DNA from 4 places in the Bacillus coreaensis genome. Region 3 is predicted to be linked to each of the others. Evidence: riboswitches for the same ligand, from Rfam matches in the RefSeq annotation. Region 3 holds a riboswitch; each other region holds the start of a gene.

Region 1 (5,881 bases), on a different contig from region 3:
CACCACATGATCTCCTTGAGAGAGAAGGAGAAACGCAGTCGAAATGGCTGCCATACCTGATGAAAAGGCATATCCGTTTGTACCTTCTTCAAGGTTAGCAATGACTGTTTCAAAAGCTTCGCGAGTTGGATTCGCACTTCGACCATAGTCGTATTTTCCAAACTCATCGACGCTATGCTGATGGAAGGTGGATGCATGTTGAATAGGAACGGAAACAGCACCGTTTGTTGGATCAAATTTATGTTCATTATGAAGTAGTTTTGTTTCAAATGAGAAATTGTGTTCTTTTGTCATTTTTATGCCTCCGAACTTAAACGAGTAAGAGCTTGGTCAATATCTTTAATTAAATCCTCCACGTCTTCAATACCAACAGAGAAACGAAGCAGGCGATTACAAACGCCTATTGAAAAACGAATTTCTTCCGGAATATCCGCGTGTGTCTGTGTAGCTGGGTATGTAATGAAGCTTTCTACACCCCCAAGACTTTCTGCAAACGTAATAAGCTTAAGATTTTGTAAAAATGAATTAACCCACTCTTCTTTTTTTATTCGGAAGGATAGCATGCCGCCGCGGCCTGGGTAAAGAACATCTACTACATTTTCATGATTCTTTAAGAAGCTTGCAAGTTCGCTTGCATTTTTTTCATGCTGTTTCATTCTAAGTGCTAAAGTCTTCATCCCACGAATAAGAAGCCAAGAGTCAAACGGACTTAAAACAGCTCCAATAGAGTTGTGGTGGAATCCAAGCTGTTCACAAACCTCTTTTCCTTTCCCGACGATCAAGCCAGCTAGCACATCATTATGTCCACCTAAGTATTTGGTAGCACTATGAATGACAATATCAGCTCCAAGCTCAATCGGTCTTTGAAGTAATGGAGTGTAAAACGTATTGTCGACAATTAATAAAATATTATATTTCTTCGCTAGTTCAGCAACCGCTTGAATATCCGTTTCTTCCATTAGAGGATTGGTTGGTGTTTCAATGAATATGGCTTTCGTTTTTTCTGTAATAGCCTGTTCGATAATGCTCACATCATGAGTTTGTACATACGTACTTGAAAGTCCCCATTTTTTAAATCCTTGCTCTAGAATTCGATAGGTTCCACCGTATAAATCTCTTGATACAATCCATTCGTCGCCAGATTCAAAGAGTGCAAGAATGGTAGTGATTGCAGCCATTCCGGAACTACAGGCAAATCCTTGGTCACCGCCTTCTAAATCAGCAATTGCTGCCTCTACAAGTTTTCTTGTTGGATTACCTGTTCGAATATAATCAAATCCAGTTGATTGGCCTATTCCTTCGTGTCGATAAGCTGTCGAAAAGTATACAGGTGGGTTTACTGTCCCAGTTTGAGTTTCACTTCTGTTTCCGATCTGCGCTACCTTTGTTTCATTTTTGTACATTTTAGTCTCTCCCAACATCCTAATAATAAAAAAAAGCCTTCTCTCTAAGAAGAAGACTTTGTTATCAACATGAGCCATTCTTCTTATCTTCCAAGTAAAATACTTGCTGGAATTAGCACCTTTTCAAAAAATTGATGGTTGCTGAGGCTTCATAGGGCCAGACCCTCGACCTCTCTTGATAAGAAATCAAAACATTTAATTTTTTCTAACTTTACTACAGTAAATCGCTAAGTGTCAATCTTTTTTACAAATTAACGACAATTTTGTTCACAATTTCCTAAAATTTACTATATGAATATTCAGAACATTTAATATATAATAAGTTTGAGAACAAAAAGTGGAGGGAAATTCATGCAAACGAAAAGCAGATGTCATCATCGGTATATGTTGAGTGAAGACGCCTTTTTTGTTACCGAGGATGGAATTGAATTGTTTATATCAGGTGAGGGTCTTCAAGGTTATCCTGTAGGTGGTCACGTGGATTTTCCTCTTGAAATGAGAGAAATGAATGAATCAGCTCAAAAGGAGAAACGTCTCTCCAGTCAACCACCGCAACAACTTTACTTAAATATGATCAATCAGTTATAGACGGGGAAACCCGTCTTGTTTATTTTCGAGGATAAATAAAACCACCGGCACTTGGGTGCCGGTGGTTGTGTCCTATGATTTAATTGTCGGTTTCAAATTTCTTTTCTCAATTTCCTTCTTCAAAAACTTCGCCCATTCTTTATCCTCACCTGACTTCAATGCATTCCGATACGAGACAACTAACATTTCATTACTCATAATCTTCATTTGCAAGCCTCCTTAAAATGGACTGAATTTTCTAGCTTTTTATCATTGTATCGGGTTTTAATCCATTTGAAAACCCAAAACTCTAGATTTACTGCCATAAAATTATTAATATTCTGTTACAGGATTTTCACGTAATGATTTTTTTCATGATAAAATATGGTAAATAGTTTGTACGATGGGGGAGAAGGATGGATACGATTACACTTTTTGTTTATGGTACATTAAGAAGACATGAAACGAATCACAGATTAATCAGAGAAGCTACTTGTATCGCTGAACAGGCATGGGTAAACGGTGAGCTTTTTGATACAGGTAACGGTTATCCTACACTAGAACTCAATGATTCCGGTAAGGTGCATGGAGAGTTATATGAAGTTAGTAAAAACCTTTTACCTCAGCTTGACGCATTGGAGGATTATGAAGAGGGTAAAGAGTCTAATTTGTATGACAGAACAAATGTTACCGTTCATACTGATAAAGGCACTAAAGTAGCGCTCGTGTATGTGAATGTGGATGAATCAAGCAAGGCTGAAAAAATCACCCACGGAGATTGGAAGTTACATAGATTCATGAAAAATCGTCCTGAACAAGTATATTACTTTGCATATGGTTCATGTATGGATGATGAACGATTCCGAAAAGCGGGGGTAGATCACTGTTTTAAAAATCTCGTCGGTGCTGCCGTTTTAAAGGGATACTCCATGAAATATCTTTTCAGAGTAAGTGATGGCGGAAGAGCAGATATTGTAGAAGATGGTGGTGAAACCGAAGGGGTAGTTTACTTAACTCCATATGAAGGGGTCGAGTATTTATTTGGTAGAGAGGGGTTCTATGGAGGATGGTATCGCCCTACCTTTGTAGATGTGGACATCGATGGAGAAATATTAAAGGATGTTTTGACATTCCATGTGTATAACAAAATGCCCGAAGTGTCACCCCCCGACCATTATTCGACCGAAATTCTTAGAGGGGCCAAAGGAAGATTGAGTGAAAGGTATTATCAATATCTACTAAAAGAACTTGATCGTCTAAAAAAATCAAGCAATAGTTAACTTTTTTATTGTACATCGGTTTAATACGAGTATCCATTGTGGTAAACACTTAATATCACCAACTTAAGAAAGTGGGTCAGAATATGAGTGGGAATCGAGAAAATGGCTATTATGAGCTGGTGTATAATAATCGACAATACAACTATCTAGAGTTTATTAGATTAGATACAATATGTGAAATTAGTTATATCACTTTAAAAAATATCTTAACAGGTGAATTTTTTACCTTTGAAGAAAACAAAGTTCGAAAAGTGACAAAAAGAAATTTTCGAATCAAGCCTTTAAAGAAGCATTTTTTAGAAAAAGTTGCTAAGTAGTTACTTCCTTTCTATAATAAGATAGATAATGTAAAAGGAGTGACTGTAGTGATTCATCTAAAATGGTCAGAGTCAGAAACAATAAAAAAGGTAACTTGTGTTCACACAAAAGCTGAAAAATATATTGTAGATAATAAATTAACACCAGGAAATGTGTACGAAGTAAAAAATGAAACAGAAGAATTTTACTTTATTATAGATAATAGTGGAAAAGTCGGCGGCTATTACAAGGATTATTTTAAAGAAGCTTAACATCAGACTACATAATACTGTTAGCAGGGTAGCTAACAGTATTTTCTTTTAATCTGTCATTTTTCTAATTAATAGGGTGAATATTATTATGAGGTTATTATTTGTAGGTATCGGTGGCTCCATTGGAAGTGTGTTGAGATATAGTATTTATTACAATATGTTAGCCATTAATGGAAAATGGTTACCATTTTTAGGAACATTACTTGCCAATTTGTTAGGAGCATTTGCACTTGGTTGGTTTACTTCTAGACTGTTGCTATCAAAAAAGCTCCCTGATGACTTAGCAGCTGCTATTGGGACGGGGTTAATTGGTTCTTTTACGACTTTCTCTACCTTAAGTGTGGAACTTAGCTCGCTTTTACAAGAGGGACAATATCTTCTAGCTATTTGTTATGTATTTATAAGTATGATAGGTGGCCTTGTCTGTGCATTTGGCGGCTTCCAAATAGGGCAGAAAAGGGTGGCTGTTCAATGAATTTCATACTAATCGCTGCAGGTGGGTTTATTGGAGCAAATGCTAGATATATTATTGGTCTACTTGCGAAAAAGTACATAAACGTTTCCATTCCTATTGGTACACTCTTTATTAATGCAATAGGTTCATTACTTTTAGGTTTGTTGGTAGGTAAGGGGATAAGAGGGGACGTTTACTCCTTTTTAGGAGTTGGATTTATGGGTGCTTTTACTACATTCTCTACATTCAAACTTGAACTGATACAGCTTTGGCAATCAAAAGAACATAAAGCATTCGTCCTATATTTGATATTGAGCTACGGGTTAGGAATTGTCCTAGCTTCAATTGGATTTATGATGGCATAAAAGAGGGTCTGCTCTTATTAGAGCAGACCCTTTTAACTATGCTTTTTCTGTATTAGCTGAAAGTGTTGGTGCAGGTGTTTGGTATAATTTTTTTCCTATTAGTGTTTGGATAATGAGGAAAGTACCCCCAACTGCCCAATAGAGAGGTAAAGCAGCAGGTGCATTAAATGAAAACATGACAATCATAATAGGTGAAAGGAGACCCATGAACTTCATTTGCTGCTGTTGTTGACCACTTATGTTAGACATAGACACTTTGAATTGTAAATAATACACAATACCAGCAATTGCAGTAATCCAAATATCTGACTCGCCTAAGTTGAACCATAAAAATGAGTGGGTTGCAATTTCGTGAGATTCTCGAATCGCGTAATAAAATCCCATTAAAATAGGCATTTGAATGAGCATGGGTAGACACCCCATCGCTAACGGGTTTACTCCGTGTTTTTGGTATAAACCCATCATTTCTTGCTGCAGTTTTTGTTGCTCTTTACTATCTTTTGTTTTCTTTATTTTTGCCTGGATACCATCTAATTCAGGCTTTAGTGCCTCCATTTTTTCTTTCATCTGCTGCTGACCTTTATACTGCTTAAGCATAAGCGGCATGAGCAGAAGGCGAACAATTAATGTAAGAAATATAATCGATAAACCGAAGCTTCCGTTAAAAAAAATCGCAATGGTATGGATGGCGTTTGAGAATGTGTTTACAAATACTGTTTGAAAAAATTCACTCATTTATCTTTCCTCCGTATCATTTTGTTTTATCTGGCTGAAGGAGGAAAGGTGCTATCTGTATCATCACTGCCTGCAACTTTTCGTCTAATGTATCGAAATATCCAGACTAGTGCAGGGTGTAGTTGGTGAGAGTATGTTCGCTCATAAACAAGTTGTCTATGTTCCGAGCTTAGATCGGTTGAGGAACAAACGGTATCAAGAAATTGGAACTCAATGTTCCAAATCCAAACCAATCGAAGGATCAGGCTGATCACGACAGAAGCATAAATGGTATACATTGTTGAAAAATTTGTTAAGTCAAATAGAATCTCATCCATCGAAATCACCTCACTTCTTTTGAATGTTCTCCTTATAAGTATAGTAAATCATAAACTCCTGCGCAAATACGAAGATAATAAGGATTTATTTTGACAATTTACTTAAAATCGTGACATTTAAAGGTAGTTTCGCTATGATAGGTTAAAATGCATTTTTGAAGTTAAGGAGATTTTAGTAATGAAACGTGACT
Region 2 (5,881 bases), on a different contig from region 3:
ATTGACACATGTAAATCCTTAATGGATAAAGTTGACCCTGACATATCTATTACCTCCATAATTTGAAAGAAAATTAGTTATCTCTTTGCTATAAAAACTTTATTTTCATTCTCATTTTATTCTCATTACAATCTTATAACAAATGAAATGTGATATCAACTCTTATGAACCTCATCTCGACATATTACCTACCTATTTTTTTCTCCGACTATCTTTTCTATGTACGATACCACTGGCTCAACAAAAAAACCAGTGGAATTCACCACTGGCTCTTTTTTCTTCTATATAATATACAAGCTACTAGGCATGAACCCTACGATCCAAATCAGCAATCATTCTTTGACTATGCAGATAGTTTTGTTGCCTTGCTTTTTCAATTTTCATTCTAACCTTATGCCTTCGACTGTAGGTTTCAAATCCCACTCCATGAGCTGCATACATCGCCTTTTCCATCTCACTCGTGTAGTTCAACCTTAGTTGACTGATAATGAATCCATCCCTTCCAAATATCGCTTTATTCGACTTTCTTTGGTCACATCTATCGTAACACAGGTCAATTCTTTGGAACAAAGCCGAAAAAACACGATAATTAAGGATGTATACAGCTAAGACTTTGTTAGAAAAACTCACCTTATGATTTCCAGTGTTTTCTAGCCAAATACTCTCGATAGGAGCTTAACTCACTGTTTTAATTGATTAAAATCATCCATTGTATTTTGGACAAGTGTAACAGCCTGGCTCAGAGCGGCTCCACCACCAAACGCCGCTGTAACGCCCACTGCTTCAAGAATTTCTTGCTCAGTTGCCCCTTGATCCATACATCCTTTGATATGGTAGATGATGCAATATTCATCCTGAGAATATAAGCTAATTCCTAATGCAATTAATTGCTTTTGTTTTTGAGACAAGACTCCTTCTTTAAAACATGCTTCTGTGAATGAATTAAAATGGCTAGCGATATCTGGCATTTTTTGCGTAAACGTGCCAAGTCCTAGTTTATAATCATGTAGAGCTTCTTCACTCGGATTATTTGCAATAAATCCTTGATCCATTTGTCCCACTCCAGTCTTTAAGTTATGTAGTATCACATCTGTTAGTATCCTTGAAACAACACAAATTATTACAAAAAAAAAACAGATGCCTCTTTAAGAGACATCTGCATTTCTTATTATTCTGATACAGGTACTACAGCACCTTTATACTTTTCAAGAATGAAATCTTGAATTTCTTTTGAGTGTAACACTTCTACTAAAGCTTTAATTGCTTCAGAGTTTTCGTCGTCTTTACGTACTGCGATTACGTTTACGTATGGAGACTCTTTGTCTTCGATTGCGATTGAATCTTCAATTGGGTTCAGACCTGCATCAATTGCATAGTTTGAGTTGATAAGTACTGCATCACCTTCATCATTGTTATAAATTTGCGGTAATAATGATGCTTCATACTCTGTGTCAAAGTGAAGGTTTTTAGGGTTTTCTGCGATATCTTCAACCGTTGCTTCTACATTGTTTACGCCTTCTTTAAGAGTAATTAATCCCTCTTTTTCAAGCATGGTTAAAATACGACCGTGGTCTGCTACTGAGCTGCTCATGATGATATGTGCTCCTTCAGGAAGGTCATCTAAGCTCTCGTACTTTTTAGAGTACACACCCATTGGTTCGATATGAATTCCACCAGCATTAGCAAAATCATAGCCATGCTCTGCCATTTGAGACTCAAGGTAAGGAATGTGTTGGAAATAGTTTGCATCAAGATCACCAGATTCTAACGCTTGGTTAGGTAGGATGTAATCTTGGAACGTTTCAATCTTTAATTCAATTCCTTTTTCCTCTAAAAGTGATTTTGCTTCTTCTAGAATTTCAGCATGAGGTACGTTAGAAGCTCCCACTACTAATTCAGTCGTTTCTGCTGCTTCTTCACCTTCACCACCGTTTGACTCATCATCATTTGCTGTACCGCAAGCTGCTAGAACTAAAGCAACTGCTAATGATAAAAATAAGCTTAAAAATTTCTTCATTTTTGTCTCTCCTATCTTTTATCTAGTTTTGATGTTATAGAATCTCCAATAAATTGGATAATAAACACAATTATTAAAATGATAACAGTAGCCACAAGGGTTACGTCACTACGACTTCTTTGGAACCCTTCGAGATATGCTAGGTTTCCTAAACCACCCGCACCAATCACACCAGCCATTGCTGTATAACTCACCAAAGCAATAGCCGTAACCGTAATACCAGATACTAAAGCTGGCAATGATTCAGGAATAAGCACCTTAATGATAATCGTGCTAGTTTTAGCACCCATTGATTTAGCTGCCTCAATAACTCCTTTATCAATCTCACGCAATCCGATTTCCACCATTCTCGCGTAAAACGGAGCGGCACCAATAATTAATGCCGGTAAAGCTGCATTCTCACCAATCATCGTATCTAGTATAAGCTTTGTAAAAGGAATCAAAAGAACAATTAATATAATAAAGGGAATCGAGCGGAAGACGTTCACGACAGAACTGATCACTTTATTCACTAATCTATTTTCCCAAATATTACCCTTAGCTGTTAAAAATAATAAAAGTCCTAAAATTAAACCAAGAACAAATGTAATAACAACTGATATAGCTGTCATATACAGGGTTTCATTCGTTGCTTCAATCATTTTTTCCCAGTTCACGTTTGGTAAAAGTGTCTCAAGCATTCGAAATCACCTCCACTCCAACCTGTTGTGATTCGATATATGCAATGGCCTTTGAAAGCTCTTCCCTTTCCCCATCTAAGTGGATGAAAAGCGTTCCATAAGAACCATTTTGTGTTTGTGATATTTTCCCTTGCAGGATATTTACAGTTACCTCGTAATGGCGAATAAGGTTCGTAATCAGCGGTTGCTCTGCTGCTTCTCCAACAAAACCTAGTTGAACGACTGTACCATGCGGATACAGTTCTAATAAGTGTTCAATTGTTTCCTTCGTTTCTTCAGGTTCTGTTACTTGCTGAACAAATCGTTTCGTAATTTCTTCCTTAGGGTGCTTAAATACGTCAAGTACTGGGCCGAGTTCAACAACCTTTCCACCTTCCATAACAGCTACACGATGACAAATCTTTCTGATGACGTGCATTTCATGAGTGATAAGGACGATGGTTAAACCTAAACGCTTATTAATATCAACTAATAGCTCTAGAATCGAATCTGTTGTTTGTGGATCAAGAGCAGATGTTGCCTCATCACAAAGGAGAACTTTGGGATTGTTAGCAAGTGCTCTCGCAATTCCTACTCTTTGTTTTTGCCCACCACTCAATTGAGAAGGGTAAGCGTCTTCTCTTCCTTCTAATCCAACCAAACGAATAAGCTCGTCTACTCTTTTCATTCTTTGCCCTTTAGGAACTCCTGCAATTTCAAGTGGAAATGCAATATTTTCTCTTACTGTTCGAGACCATAAAAGGTTAAAATGTTGGAATATCATGCTTATTTCCTGTCTAGCTTTACGAAGGCTACTACCTTTAATTTTCGATACTTCATTATTTGCCACAATAACGGATCCCTCAGTAGGAATTTCTAACCCATTCAGCATACGAATAAGCGTACTTTTCCCTGCGCCACTATAACCAATTACACCGAAGATTTCTCCTTCAGTAATTTCTAAGTTTACATTATCAACAGCCGTTACTTTTCCTTGTCTTGAAGAATAAATCTTTTTTACGTCTTTTATCGAGATCAAAGGTTTCTCCCCCTTCCATTTCCGATTATTCTGATAAAACTACATGCTGTCATGCTACAGAAAGGTACAATACAACTTAGGTTCTATCATCCGGTTCATTCCTATTCGAATGAGAGCACTCTAAATGAACATAAAAAAAACCTTTCTGCATGAGCAGAAAGGCAGAAAGTATCACCTTTCTCTCATCTATCAAAGCAATACGCTTTGTGTGAATTGGCACCATTTCAATATTTTGACGGTTGCCGGGCTTCATAGGGCACATCCCTCCACCTCTCTTGATAAGAGCTTATCAATCTATATGAACTTTTTTAGTTGTAGTCTTAATCACGAGTGCTATCGTATCATGGAAAAACGGGAGTGTCAACGATAAATTTCGACAAAAATCTTATGGATTACACATGGCTAGTAAGCGAGGTTTTCCCTGTCGCTAATGTAATCGCTTGCTCTAAATCTTCAACTAAATCCTCCACATTTTCAATCCCGATCGAAAGACGAATTAAATCCTCTGGAACGCCTGCTGCTTTTAACCCCTCTGTGTCAAGCTGTTGATGAGTTGTGCTTGCAGGATGAATGACTAAGCTTTTTGCATCACCAACATTGGCAACATGTGCCCAAAGTTTGAGACTATTTATAAACGTTGCTCCAGCCTCTCGCCCTCCGTCGATTCCAAAGACAACGACAGAACCTGCTCCTTTAGGTAAGTATTTCTTCGCAAGCTCGTAGTCTGGATGCTTCTCATTTCCTGGATACATCACCCAATTAACCGCAGGATGTGCTTCTAGATACTCTACGATCTTCTTCGTATTTGCCACATGCTCCTTCATTCTCACATGCAAAGTTTCTAAACCTAGAGTGAATTGAAAGGCATTTTGAGGGCTTAATGCTGGACCTAGATCACGTAGCAATTGAACTCTTGCTTTTACAATATAAGCTGCAGCACCAATTGCTTCACTATATACAATATCATGATAGCTGGCATCAGGGGTTGTAAATCCAGGAAACTTCGCCGAATTCCAATCAAACTTTCCGCCATCCACGATAATACCCCCAAGAGTTGTACCATTCCCTAAAAGCCATTTTGTTGCCGAATGAATAACAATATCCGCACCATGCTCGATTGGACGACATAAATAAGGAGTCGCAAAGGTATTATCGATAACAAGAGGAATACCTGCCTCATGTGCGATCTTTGCGACATTTTCGAAATCCAGAATTCGCAAGCTTGGGTTTCCAATGGTCTCTGCAAATATCGCCTTTGTTTTCTCTGTAATAGCTTGCTTAAAATTCTCTGGATTGGTTGAATCCACAAACTTCACATTGATACCATATTTAGGTAATGTTATAGCAAATAGATTATATGTACCTCCATATAGATTCGAAGCTGCAACGATTTCATCCCCTGCTTCAGCCAAATTTAGGATCGCCAGTGTAATCGCTGCCATTCCGCTCGATACAGCGAGTGCTCCTACTCCACCTTCAAGGAGGGCCACTCTTTCTTCGAACACAGTAGTAGTTGGATTATGAATGCGTGTATAAATATATCCCGGTTCAGCAAGTGCAAAGAGATTAGCAGCATGTTCAGTGCTTTTAAATTGATAAGCATTGTTTTGATAGATCGGTACTGCTCTTGCTCCTGTAGTAGGATCTGGACTTAATCCACCATGGACACCTAGTGTTTCTAACCGATACTTCTTCTGTTCTGTCATACCAGTCCCTCCACCACTCTTTATAAGAATTTTTATTAATCACGTAGATGATGGTATCAGGGTAAAATTGACAAGTTAATAATATTTTAGAAAGTTCAGAAAAATTTCAAATATTATTGGCATGCTTATATGGCTTTACTAAAAAGAACAAAGTTTCTAAGTATAAAGCTGTTCTAAACGTAGATTGTAAGGAAATTAAATTTGATAATGTTGCTTGTCTGAGTTTGATTTCCCCACGGAGCAAGGATATAATATCTTCCTTCTTTCCTTGAAGATGTGCGGCAATATGATGATGATCTTTTTCGAATAGAAGTTCAACTTTCCCCTTATTTATATGGATAAAGAAGGCCTCATCTTCTGATCTAATACAAATAACAACGGGTGCCTTCTTTAAAAAAGGCAGTAAATGACTACGGTTATTCCATTCATTCACTGTTCTTTGTAACTGAACAAGCATCGG
Region 3 (5,881 bases):
GTGGCAAAGGTCATGGTCATGGAGTTGGTATGAGTCAATGGGGTGCAAACGAAATGGCAGAGAAGGGAAAATCCTACAAAGATATTTTAGGGCACTATTATCCAGGAACACAAGTTAAAGTCATTAAAACCTTCCCAGATAATTAAAATGATGATATCTTTCAGGTATCATCATTTTTTTGCCTTAAGAATAATAATTAATCAAACTTGGCTGTAGAGAAATATTAATATTTCTAATTTGAGGAGCTGAACTTAATGGGAAAAGTTACACCATTCTTAATGTTTCAAGATGGCAAAGCAGAAGAAGCTATGAATTATTACATATCTATTATTGAGGAATCAGAAATTACAAGTATTGTTCGCTATGGAGCGAATGAATCTGGAGATGAAGGAACGGTAATGCAGGCTACTTTTTCTTTAAAAGGGCAAGAATTTATGTGTATAGATAGTAATTTAAAGCATCAGTTTACATTTACTCCATCCTTCTCAATTTTTGTTACATGTGATACTGAAGAAGAAATAAACAACGTTTATCACAAACTGATCGAGGGTGGACAAGCACTTATGCCAATTGGTGATTATGGTTTTAGTCAAAGGTTTGGTTGGCTAAATGATCGCTTTGGGGTATCATGGCAACTAAATCTTCCATTGTGAAACTAATTTTTATATAGGGAGAGAACAACATGGCAATTGGTAAACTGAATCCTAAGGTTGATGATTATTTAAGTAAGACTAAAAAATGGAAGGAAGAATCTGAGAGGTTGAGACATATTGTTCTTGACTGTGATCTGACCGAAGAATTTAAATGGATGCATCCTTGTTACACGTTTAATAACAAAAATGTCGTATTAATTCATGGATTTAAAGAATATTGTGCGCTTCTGTTTCACAAAGGTTCCTTATTAAAAGATCCCCATGGAATTCTTGTCCAACAAACCGAGAATGTACAGGCAGCGCGCCAGATTCGGTTCACCAGTCTTCAAGAAATAGTGGAACTAGAACCCGTTTTGAAAGCGTATATCCATGCAGCTATTGAAGTTGAAAAAGCGGGTTTGGAAGTGGATTTAAAAAAGCATACAGAATTCATCATTCCTGAAGAACTTCAAAATAAATTCGAAGAAACACCAGACTTGAAAACTGCATTTGAGGCATTGACACCGGGACGACAAAGAGCATACATTCTTTATTTTTCTCAACCCAAACAATCAAAAACTCGAGTGTCAAGGATTGAAAATTGTATGGAGAAAATTTTCAGTGGAAAGGGCTTAAAGGATTGCACTTGTGGACTATCTCAAAAAATGCCCTCCTGTGACGGCTCGCACAAAAATATACGATAAGATCATATTAATTAATGTTTATTTTTAGCTGCAGGTAATGGTTATAATGAAATGGATGAAAATAAAGGAAGGACGTACATAGCTATGGATTTTGAAACAGTGATGCAGGAACTTGAAGCTCTTGGTAAGGAACGAACGAAAAAAATGTATATTTCCAATGGTGCACACGAGCCCCTGTTTGGCGTGGCTACAGGTGCTATGAAACCAATTGCAAAGAAAATAAAAATAAATCAAGAACTAGCTGATGAGCTATATGCCACAGGTAACTACGATGCAATGTACTTTGCAGGCATTATTGCAGACCCGAAAGCTATGACTGAATCTGATTTTGATCGTTGGATGGACGGAGCGTATTTTTATATGCTGTCTGATTACGTGGTGGCAGTCACTTTATCAGAGTCAGATATTGCACAAGAAGTGGCGGATAAATGGATTGCAAGTGGTGACGAGTTGAGAATGTCAGCTGGGTGGAGTTGCTACTGCTGGCTTTTAGGAAATCGCAAAGACAAGGAATTTTCCGAAAGTAAGATTTCCAATATGCTTGATATGATAAAAAATACGATTCATAATTCGCCAGAACGAACTAAATCCGCTATGAATAATTTTGTATACACCGTAGGGATTTCCTATTTGCCGCAACATGAAAAGGCGGTTGAGACCTCAAAGGAAATAGGAATCGTAGAAGTTAAACGGGACAATAAAAAAAGCAGTTTACTAAACGCATACGAAAGTATTCAAAAAGAAATGGATAGAGGGAAGCTTGGTTTCAAACGCAAGTATGTAAGATGTTAAAAATCGTTTTGATGTATAAATGCCTTTTATAGACATTCCTATTTAGACGTATTTAGGTTTTTTAGTTTGCTTTTCTCGTAACCTGCAGGATACTGAGGATATGTTCTTGCAAATACTTATAAAAAATGTTAAACTTTAGAAGAATTATTTTTGTTCGGTGTAAAGGATAGTATAAGATTAACTTTTCGTCTTGATGATCACTGAGTCCAAGGATAGTAACACATTGTGTGTAAAGCACACAGCAGGAGGAAACAAAATGGAACAAGGTAAAGTAAAATGGTTTAACGCAGAAAAAGGTTTCGGATTTATTGAGCGTGAAGCCGGAGAAGACGTATTCGTTCATTTCTCAGCTATCCAAGGCGAAGGTTTTAAATCTTTAGACGAAGGTCAAGCAGTTACTTTTGACGTTGAGCAAGGTCAACGTGGAGCTCAAGCAGCTAACGTGCGTAAAGCTTAATAATAAAAACAAACTAAGCAGGCTCTTTTTAGAGTCTGTTTTTTTCTTTTTATATACAAGGATCCCCACTCACTGAGTGAGTGGGGCACAATGTAAGCAAGTAAATCAAATGGTAGATAAAGTGTATCACATCATAACGAATTCACCTAATTATGTTTGTGTTAATTATAGCTTTCAATTCCGCTAAAGTTCACCAATTTGTCGGAGACGGTGATAATCTTTATTAGAGTAAAGTGGACCTTTTGATGGGCTTAATACATACGAAGAATCTATTGTAGCTATCTTTGGAAAAATACACCTATTAATAATATTTAGAAAATACTATTGACATTTTGTTAATAGAATATTAAATTAAGTTTTATACTTTATTAAAGTAAATGAATAAAATACGTTCTCTTATCAAGAGTGGCAGAGGGACTGGCCCGATGACGCCCAGCAACCGTTCCATATGGAATTGGTGCTAAATCCTGCAAAACAAGAAATTGTTTTGAGAGATAAGAGAGGAGTAGTCCTTATTTTGTGATGAAACCTCTCTTTTCTGGAGAGGTTTTTTATATTTTATAAAAACTCTCCTAAGAGCAACGTTGGTAAGAAGACAAAAAACAAAAAGGGGAGAAAGAATCATGAAGAAGAACTTTTTAAGAAGTGCATTTGTATCAGCGATCGCTGCAACACTTTTGCTTACAGGCTGTGCAACAGGGGGAGAAACAAAGGAAGCAACAGGATCGAACACACCGATTGAAGGTGTACCTGACCGCTTTGCAAATGGGGACCAACCGAAAATCAAAGTTATTCGTAAAATTGGTGGAGACGATCACACAGCTCAATTCTTAGCTGGTGCAAAACAAGAAGGTGAAGCATTAGGATTCCAAGTGGATGTATTTACTGCAAATGGAGATACAGCGAAATTTCATGATGCGCTTAACCAAGCGTTAACTCAAGATTATGATGGATTTATTATTTCTCACGGTGACGATGATGCTACCGTGAATGACATACAGAAAATTGTTGACGCAGGAAAGAGTGTAGTCGCATTTGACTCGAATGCAAATTTAACTAGTGTTGATGGTGTCACTCTAGTATCACAGGATGATGAAGCATTAGCTACTCTATCATTGGACCAATTAGTAAAAGAAACAAAAGGTGAAGCCAATATTGCTTACCTATGGGTGGACGGATTCCCACCTATGGTTAGACGAAATAAGGTTTATGAAGAGGTTTTAGCAAATAATCCTGGAATAAAAGAAGTGGAGCGCTTTGGGGTAGCAGCAGCTGACACTAGTGTTCAAACCCAAAATGCCGTTGCCGCAATGTTAAATAAATACCCTAAGGGTGAACTTGATGCGATTTTTGCAACATGGGATGCTTTTGCTATCGGTGCAGCTCGTGCGTTAAAAGAAGCTGGCAGAGAAGAAGTGAAAATCTATGGAATCGATGTTTCAAATGCTGATTTGCAGGAAATTCAAAGAGAAGGCAGTGCTTGGAGATATACCGCAGCTGTTGATCCTAAGTTGATAGGTTCAGTAAATATGAGAATACTCGCAAAGAAATTAGCAGGAGAGGAAACACCACAAACGTATGATTTGGAAGCTTCACTAATCTCTCAAGAAGACCTTCAAAAATCAAAAGATCCTGTTAATATGGTCAATCTAACTGAAATCATTGAAGGATGGGGCCAATCATCAGAATTTGAGGAAGACTGGATGAAGACACTAAAGGAACATTATAAGAAGTAAGGGACTTGTAGATAGACACTCTCTTTTTAAAAAGAAAAAGAGAGTGTTTCTTTGAAAGGACAGTGACATCATGACCACTTTAAAGATGAAGAATGTCTCAATTGAATTTCCGGGTGTTAAAGCATTAAATGAGGTGGATTTTTCAGTTGAAAGCGGGAGAACTCATGCCTTAATCGGAGCCAATGGTGCTGGGAAATCAACGTTGATGAAGGTTCTTGCAGGGGCATATGGCCACTATACTGGTGAAATCACAATGAATGGACAACCTATGACCATTCGTTCTCCAAAAAGTGCCATGGATTCTGGAATTCAAATTGTATATCAGGAAGTGGATACAGCTCTGATCCCCAACTTAACGGTTGCTGAAAATATCATGTTAATGGATACGGTCCATAACATGGGAAAGAAGCAATGGGTCAATTGGAAAAGCCTGCATTCGAAAGCGGCCGCCATCCTAGTAGAAATGAATTTGACTCTTCCTACTAAAAAACTAGTAAGTGAATTGACATTGGCAGAAAAACAAATGGTTTTGATCGCTAGAGCAGTGTCGAAAGAATGTAAATTTCTCATTTTGGATGAGCCGACAGCACCTCTTAGTCATACAGAAACAAATGAATTATTTCGTATAGTAAAAGAATTAAAGAGACGTGATGTTGGAATTATTTTTATATCGCACCGACTACCAGAGATTTTTGAGATTTGTGATGACATTACGATTATGAGAAATGGGGAAGTAGTCGAGAGACAGAGAATTTCGGATACCACCCAAAACAAAGTAGTGGAGCATATGCTTGGTCAAAAACTCGGTGAACAGTTTCCTGATAAATTCATGACCATTGGAGACACATTCCTTGAAGTAAAAGGACTTACAGTTAGAGATAAGATTAAAGATTTCAGCATGAATGTCAGAGCAGGAGAGATTGTGGGAATCGCCGGGCTTGTAGGTGCCGGTAAGACCGAGTTCTGTAAAGCCCTGTTCGGGGCTGAAGGCGAATTAATAGCAGGAGAAGTCAAGGTGAACGGAAAAAGGGTTAGCGTTAAAAATCCATATGAAGCGGTTAAGAATGGACTTGCCTTGGTCCCTGAAGAGCGCCGAAAAGAAGGTATTCTTGTATATGAATCGGTTGAATCAAATTTAACTGTAGCGAATTTACGACGTTTTTCAAAGGAATTTAATTTCTTGGATCGTAAAAAAGAAAAGTTAGTTGCAAAAGCAATGATCAACCGTCTGGGAATAAAGACACCGTCAGAAGAAACAAAGGTTCAAAATCTTTCTGGTGGTAATCAACAAAAGGTTGCCATTGGAAAGTGGCTGGTAGCCGAGGCTGATGTCTATATTTTTGATGAGCCAACTAAAGGTGTAGACGTTGGCGCAAAAAAGGATATTTTTAACCTAATTGCTGAGCTTGCAAGCCGTGGAAAGGCCATTATTTATGCATCATCTGAAGCTTCTGAGATCATGGGAATTACGAATCGGGTTTATGTTCTTTATGATGGAAAGTCAGTGAAGGAACTAGAAACAAACTCAACAAATGAAGAAGAACTATTATTCTATTCAAC
Region 4 (5,881 bases), on a different contig from region 3:
TCTTCATCCTGTTCCTGCTTTTACTGATGACATCCTGTTAGCAACCGTATTTGGAGGAATTGCCTTAGGGGCAGGTGTAGGGATCGTAATCCGTTATGGAGGTTCACTGGACGGTACAGAAATCCTTGCCATATTAATTAATAAAAAGGTTCCTTTTTCTGTTGGAGAAGTGATTATGTTTTTTAATATTTTTATTTTTGGAACCGGGGGTTTTGTGTTTGGATGGGACCGAGCGATGTATTCGATTCTAGCTTATTTTATTGCTTTTAAGACCATTGATATCGTTATTGAAGGGTTAGATCAATCAAAGTCTGCATGGATCATTAGCGATAAGTATAAAGAAATTGGTGATGCGATTTTGGCCCGACTCGGACGGGGTGTCACCTTCCTAACTGGAGAAGGAGCCTATACAGGAGACGATAAAAAGGTGATCTTCTGTGTCATTACACGACTTGAAGAAGCAAAGCTCAAGCTCATTGTAGAGGATCTTGATAGTAATGCCTTTCTAGCTGTTGCAGACATTGCCGAAGTTAGAGGCGGTAGATTTAAAAAACGAGCCATCCATTAGATTAACCTACAAAAAAGGAAGGAGCGCAATCGTCTCCTTCCTTTTCTATCTATTTAAACGCATATGATGTTATTAGGCCAAACAAACATAGCTTGTTTTCTGGTAATTCTTATCTCTTTTTTGCTCTTCTTCTCTTTTGATAAGCATTGATATTCAAAAATTAGCTTATCCAGCTCCTGACTACACTCAATTGTCTCTTCCCCACCTAGACCATTTGCTTGTGCAGATTCAATCATTTTCTCTCTCATTTGTTGAATCGTGGCAAGCATTTCACTGCTATTCTGCTGCACCCCGTTAACCTCCTAATACTCCTTAAATCCCCAAATAAAAATTGATCACTTGATGAATTATTACAAGAATTTGAATAAAAGTAAATAGAATCGCAAAATAAGACAAATTTTTCTAAATATTTCTGAATACGACAAAAAACACCCTAAAACTCCTATTACTTTTCGACAATTATCGATTTTATGCATCAAAAGTAATAAAGACACTAGGAGTATAGACTCTAGTGCCTTGAAAACTATTATTAAGCTTCTATTTCACTCTTTTCGTAGATTGGAACCCATCCTTCAGTTGTTACAAAAATACGGATGGCAACTACTTTTCTATCCTCTTGCAGGGTAAAATAATGTCTAACATTCGGTGGTACTGAAATAAGATCTCCAGGGTTTAAAAACACCTCAAAAAATTCACCATCTAAACCTTGGATAATAAACACTCCATGTCCACTAACAATAAAGCGGACCTCATCGTCTGTATGATGGTGTTCTTGTTGGAAGTTCGTTAATAATTGCTCTAGATTTGGAGTGTGTTCAGCAAGAGAAATAACGTCTTGTGCTTTGTATCCACGCTTCTCTGAAATTTCTGCAATTTCAGTTGAGAATGCAGATAGGATTTCTGCTTTCTCTTCATCCGTTAAAATATATTTCTCTTGAAGATTGCTAGGCAGTTTTGTAATATCCCAATGCTCATAGATTACCTCTTGAGATTGTAAAAACGCTGCCACTTCTTTTTGATCTCTAATCTCTTCTTTTGTACTTTGAAATACGATATGTGCCAATTTTTTCATTCTCCTTTAATATTTTATTTTTTATATTCTAAAAGTCTTAGATGATAGCGAAATAAAAATTCGGATGCTTCTAGTAGTTTTTTTGCCTCGAATGCATTTTTCCCCCACACCGTTATTCCATGATTTCTGATTAACACTACGCCTTTATCCTCTTTTACATGCTCACTAAACTCCTGTGCTAATGTAGGAATATGTGCTGGATTACTGATGATTGGGATCCTAAGGACGGCATCTTCTTCCCATAAATCAAAAGCTTTAATTAGCTCTTGACCCGTGAAAGTTATTTCAGCTTGATCACCATATAATTCAGATATGATATTATTTTCAACGGTATGAACATGTAAGCTGCAACCGGCTGATGTTTTTTGATAAATTTCTACATGTAAGAGTGTTTCAGCAGAAGGCTTCAAATGCGTCTCATCTACTGGCTTTCCATTGCCATCAACAAGTAAAAAATCTTCTGACGTTCTTTTTCTCTTATCCTTACCACTTGCTGTTACAAGGAATTGTAAAGGATCGTCACTAACTTTTATGGCTAAATTCCCGCTCGTTCCCATAAACCAATCTCGAACAGCAAGCTCATCCTTCACATCAGCAAGTTCATCCCAACGTTCTGTTAACAGGCTCATCCAATCAACTCCTCAACCTTCGACATATGTTTGATCACATCATAGAAATCAACAAACTCTCTATGATTCAACCCATACTCTTTTGATTTTTCTAATAAAAACTCTCTGGCAATGACAAGATCAGCCTGCTTTGCTGCTTGCAAATCGGTTACTGAATCACCAATAACTACTTTGTAGAAATCTTCTTTAAGTCCACGTATAATACTAGGTTTACAGCATCCACAATCATTTTGGCATTGCTCATCACATGCATTTGGCCAAAGAATATTGATATATTCACCACTAAAATCAGCAGCATTACAATACACTCCTGAAAAAGGGCCGTAAGCTTGTAAAATGGGATATACAAAAAAATCAATGCCACCACTAACAATATACAAGGGAATATCCTGCTCTTTCAAAAACTTCACAAAATCAGGAAATCCTTCGCGAATTTTAACATTTTCAATCGCATACGTAATGATTTCTTCTTTTTTTAAAGAAGGAAGCAAAGAGAAAAGCTTTCCCACTCCTTCTCTTATTGAAATACGCTCAGATAATATGTCGTCTTTTAGCGCTTCCCATTCGGGAGGTGCAAATCTTTTCATAATGGCAATAATGTTATCCTTCTCAGTAATCGTGCCATCAAAATCACAAAATACAGCTATTTTCTTGCTCATGATGGTTTCGCCACCTCAGTAACTCCCCATAGTTCGATCGCGGTTGCTAGTTCAGGATATTGCTGCGAATTTTCTCTCAATGGCAATCCTTGTTGACTTAACTCGATCGCTTGGCGGAAAGCAAGACCTCCGCCTTTCGCACCAGCCGGATGCCCATGAACGCCACCACCAGCATTAATGACACTATCTAAGCCAAAATCTTGTAGTAAAAGTGGAACAAGTCCAGGATGAATACCAGCTGATGGCACTGGGAAGCTCTCATTCATAGGTGCTGATTGATCTGTTAATGCTTCAGCAATCGATAATGCTGCTTTCTTTTCCAAAGCCACCGAACCGTATGGAGATGGGAATAAAGACAAGTCGGCTCCAGCGTAACGCAACAATTTTCCAAGTAGTAGGGAATGAGAAATTCCGTATACATCAGACGAAGTGAGTGCTCCACTCACAGCTGGATGTGCCATAATCGGAAGATCGACACCCTCTTCTTCGCGTAATTCCTGAAGAACATCAAGACCATATGCAAACACATTAAATAATAGTAAGTCCGCACCAAGTTCTTTTGCTCTCTTAGCTTTGTCAATTAATTGAGACGTACGTCCTGTCAAATTCACAGCATATAAGGTACGATGTCCTGTTTCTTCATAGACCTGTTGCAGAACTTCTCTTCCACCAGTAATTCTTTGTTCAAAAGGAGTTAATGGGTTGTCAAAAAGTATTTCATCATCTTTTACAAAATCGACTCCACCCAATGCCTGTTCGCGCAATTGGCTGAAAAGGAATGAAAGATCTCTCCCTAGAATTCCTTTAAAAATACTCATCAATAACGGACGATCATATACCCCAAGCTTCTCTCTTAGACCATTAATACCAAACTTAGGACCTGGAAAAGCCGCTTTTAACTCTTTTGAAAAATCAAGATCTAACAGCTTAATCTTCCCGTCAAGAGACAGCTTTCCAAACACCGTTGTTAAAATAGCTGGAAGATCTAGCGAAAAGTTATTTGAAGGGTAGGCGATTTTTAACACCGCTACCGTTTCATTCGTCTGTTCATCTATGTGTAATTTTTCTGTGGAAATAACTCTACCTTTATATTTTTTCAATTGTTCTTGCTCAAGCTTTTGTAATTGAGTCCATGAACCAACCGTTAAACCAAGCGCAATTTCCTCTGCTTTTTTCTCAGGGTTGTGTTTAGCGTCATGCACCAAGTACGTTGCGATGATCTCACTCATTTGCTTTCGTCCTTTCTCTCTTATACGTATAGACATAAAAAAACCTCTTCTTGTCATCAGGAAGAGGTTAGTATCGTAAACTAACATCTCCTTATCTATCAGCATTTGCTGCAAGAATTAGCACCGTGCTTACAAACCTTGTAAGTCGGTTGCCGGGCTTCGTCGGGCTCGTCCCTCCACCTGCTCTTGATAAGAAAACGAATGTTTTCATTATGGAATTATTGTTTATACTTTCAATTGATTTTGATTATTCCAGAATTTAATTCGACTGTCAATACATTAACTAAAAATTTGGAGCTTTGATATTCTTTCAACCGCTTCTCGCAAACGCGCTTCCGAGGTTAACAGCCCCACTCGTACATAGCCTTCTCCCCATGAACCAAACCCAACTCCAGGGGCAACAGCAATATGTGCTTTTTCTAGTAATAGATCTGAAAATTGTTCCGATGTATAACCGGTAGGAACCTTTAGCCATGCAAAAAATGACCCCTCCGGAGCTACTACATTCCAACCTAATTCTTGAAGTCCTCCGATAAACACGTTTCTTCTAGATTCGTACAATGCATTTAACTCTCGTACACAACTTTGAGACTCAGTTAATGCTGCAACTGCCGCTTCTTGGACAGCTCCAAAAAGACTTACATATAAATGGTCTTGCAACAAATTAAGAGCTGAAATGACACTTTCATTTCCAACCGCAAAGCCTACTCTCCAACCAGCCATATTATACGTCTTAGATAACGTATAAATTTCAATCCCGACGTCTTTTGCACCCTCTGTTTGTAGGAAACTAATCGGTTTATGACCATTAAAGCCTATCGCTCCATATGCAAAATCATGAACAACACAAATCTCGTGCTCTTTGGCAAGCGCGACTGTATCCTCGAAAAAATTAGCATTTGCTATTGCGCCTGTCGGGTTATTCGGATAATTTAAGAACATAAGCTTTGCCTTTTCTAGCTCGCTATCTGATAGAGCCGTATAATCAGGAAGAAAATGATTTTCTTCTTTCAATGGCATGGTAATCATTTCTGCTTGTGCAAGAGCTACCCCCGACCAATAGTCAGGATAACCCGGATCAGGGACGAGAACATGTTCACCTGGATTTAATAGGCATTGTGGGATTTCAACAAGCCCAGCTTTTCCTCCAAAAAGGATGGCAACTTCTTTTTCTGGATTGATATCTACGTTATATTCTCTTTTATAAAATGTCGCAGCCGCCTCTTTTAATGACGCGAAGCCTTGGAAGGGAGAGTATTTGTGATTATTCGGATTCTCTGCAGCCACTTGCAGGGCTTTTACGATATGTGAAGCTGTCGGTTGATCAGGGTTTCCCTGACCCAGGTTTATCACATCATGACCATCTCTGATCTGCTTATTTACTTTTGCAACAAGTGAAGCGAAGAATTGTTTAGGTAAGCTTTTTAATAATTTTGATTGAGGATATATCATCATTTTTCCACCTACTTTATATTTTCGGGCAATTGGCAATTTTTATATTGAAAAACTAGTCACAAATGTATATCGTAAATGACAACTTGTAAAGTATTTTTACTATTTTTTTTTTAGAAAAGGTGGTTTCTTATGAGAGTTTCTTGTATTCAGATGGACATAAGCTTTGGAAATGTAGAAGAAAACTTTCAAAAAGCGGAAAGATTAATAGAGTCAGCCATGGCTGAAAAACCTGACTTAGTCATCCTTCCAGAACTGTGGACGACAGGCTA

The links. A riboswitch is a leader RNA that binds a small molecule or an ion and turns the genes downstream of it on or off. The one in region 3 is predicted to bind S-adenosylmethionine.
Region 1: another riboswitch for S-adenosylmethionine. It lies ahead of ACQ5H4_RS02375 (methionine biosynthesis PLP-dependent protein); the one in region 3 lies ahead of ACQ5H4_RS21755 (sugar ABC transporter substrate-binding protein).
Region 2: another riboswitch for S-adenosylmethionine. It lies ahead of ACQ5H4_RS11445 (methionine ABC transporter ATP-binding protein); the one in region 3 lies ahead of ACQ5H4_RS21755 (sugar ABC transporter substrate-binding protein).
Region 4: another riboswitch for S-adenosylmethionine. It lies ahead of ACQ5H4_RS04030 (2,3-diketo-5-methylthiopentyl-1-phosphate enolase); the one in region 3 lies ahead of ACQ5H4_RS21755 (sugar ABC transporter substrate-binding protein).

Annotation. Positions count from the first base shown of each region.
Region 1 covers NZ_JBOCCY010000001.1:452,736-458,616, forward strand. The annotation lists gene metC (cystathionine beta-lyase) at 1-294, opposite strand, end outside; gene ACQ5H4_RS02375 (methionine biosynthesis PLP-dependent protein) at 297-1,403, opposite strand; SAM riboswitch class I at 1,484-1,588, opposite strand; gene ACQ5H4_RS02380 (hypothetical protein) at 1,755-1,991, shown strand; gene sda (sporulation histidine kinase inhibitor Sda) at 2,064-2,198, opposite strand; gene ACQ5H4_RS02390 (gamma-glutamylcyclotransferase family protein) at 2,387-3,250, shown strand; gene ACQ5H4_RS02395 (hypothetical protein) at 3,334-3,567, shown strand; gene ACQ5H4_RS02400 (DUF6501 family protein) at 3,616-3,819, shown strand; gene crcB (fluoride efflux transporter CrcB) at 3,908-4,294, shown strand; gene crcB (fluoride efflux transporter CrcB) at 4,291-4,638, shown strand; gene yidC (membrane protein insertase YidC) at 4,675-5,373, opposite strand; gene ACQ5H4_RS02420 (hypothetical protein) at 5,400-5,690, opposite strand; gene ACQ5H4_RS02425 (nicotinate phosphoribosyltransferase) at 5,869-5,881, shown strand, end outside.
Region 2 covers NZ_JBOCCY010000006.1:96,912-102,792, reverse strand. The annotation lists gene sufC (Fe-S cluster assembly ATPase SufC) at 1-44, opposite strand, end outside; gene ACQ5H4_RS11465 (YuzK family famiily protein) at 301-630, opposite strand; gene ACQ5H4_RS11460 (carboxymuconolactone decarboxylase family protein) at 681-1,052, opposite strand; gene ACQ5H4_RS11455 (MetQ/NlpA family ABC transporter substrate-binding protein) at 1,169-2,017, opposite strand; gene ACQ5H4_RS11450 (methionine ABC transporter permease) at 2,029-2,697, opposite strand; gene ACQ5H4_RS11445 (methionine ABC transporter ATP-binding protein) at 2,690-3,715, opposite strand; SAM riboswitch class I at 3,895-4,000, opposite strand; gene ACQ5H4_RS11440 (O-acetylhomoserine aminocarboxypropyltransferase/cysteine synthase family protein) at 4,108-5,421, opposite strand; gene ACQ5H4_RS11435 (hypothetical protein) at 5,528-5,878, opposite strand.
Region 3 covers NZ_JBOCCY010000023.1:4,897-10,777, forward strand. The annotation lists gene ACQ5H4_RS21730 (SpoIID/LytB domain-containing protein) at 1-146, shown strand, start outside; gene ACQ5H4_RS21735 (VOC family protein) at 255-653, shown strand; gene ACQ5H4_RS21740 (YdeI/OmpD-associated family protein) at 683-1,336, shown strand; gene ACQ5H4_RS21745 (DNA alkylation repair protein) at 1,421-2,128, shown strand; gene ACQ5H4_RS21750 (cold-shock protein) at 2,385-2,585, shown strand; SAM riboswitch class I at 2,979-3,086, shown strand; gene ACQ5H4_RS21755 (sugar ABC transporter substrate-binding protein) at 3,209-4,321, shown strand; gene ACQ5H4_RS21760 (sugar ABC transporter ATP-binding protein) at 4,392-5,881, shown strand, end outside.
Region 4 covers NZ_JBOCCY010000002.1:171,070-176,950, reverse strand. The annotation lists gene ACQ5H4_RS04055 (YitT family protein) at 1-568, shown strand, start outside; gene ACQ5H4_RS04050 (Spo0E family sporulation regulatory protein-aspartic acid phosphatase) at 622-858, opposite strand; gene ACQ5H4_RS04045 (1,2-dihydroxy-3-keto-5-methylthiopentene dioxygenase) at 1,098-1,640, opposite strand; gene ACQ5H4_RS04040 (methylthioribulose 1-phosphate dehydratase) at 1,655-2,269, opposite strand; gene ACQ5H4_RS04035 (2-hydroxy-3-keto-5-methylthiopentenyl-1-phosphate phosphatase) at 2,266-2,928, opposite strand; gene ACQ5H4_RS04030 (2,3-diketo-5-methylthiopentyl-1-phosphate enolase) at 2,925-4,157, opposite strand; SAM riboswitch class I at 4,246-4,353, opposite strand; gene ACQ5H4_RS04025 (pyridoxal phosphate-dependent aminotransferase) at 4,437-5,612, opposite strand; gene ACQ5H4_RS04020 (carbon-nitrogen family hydrolase) at 5,742-5,881, shown strand, end outside.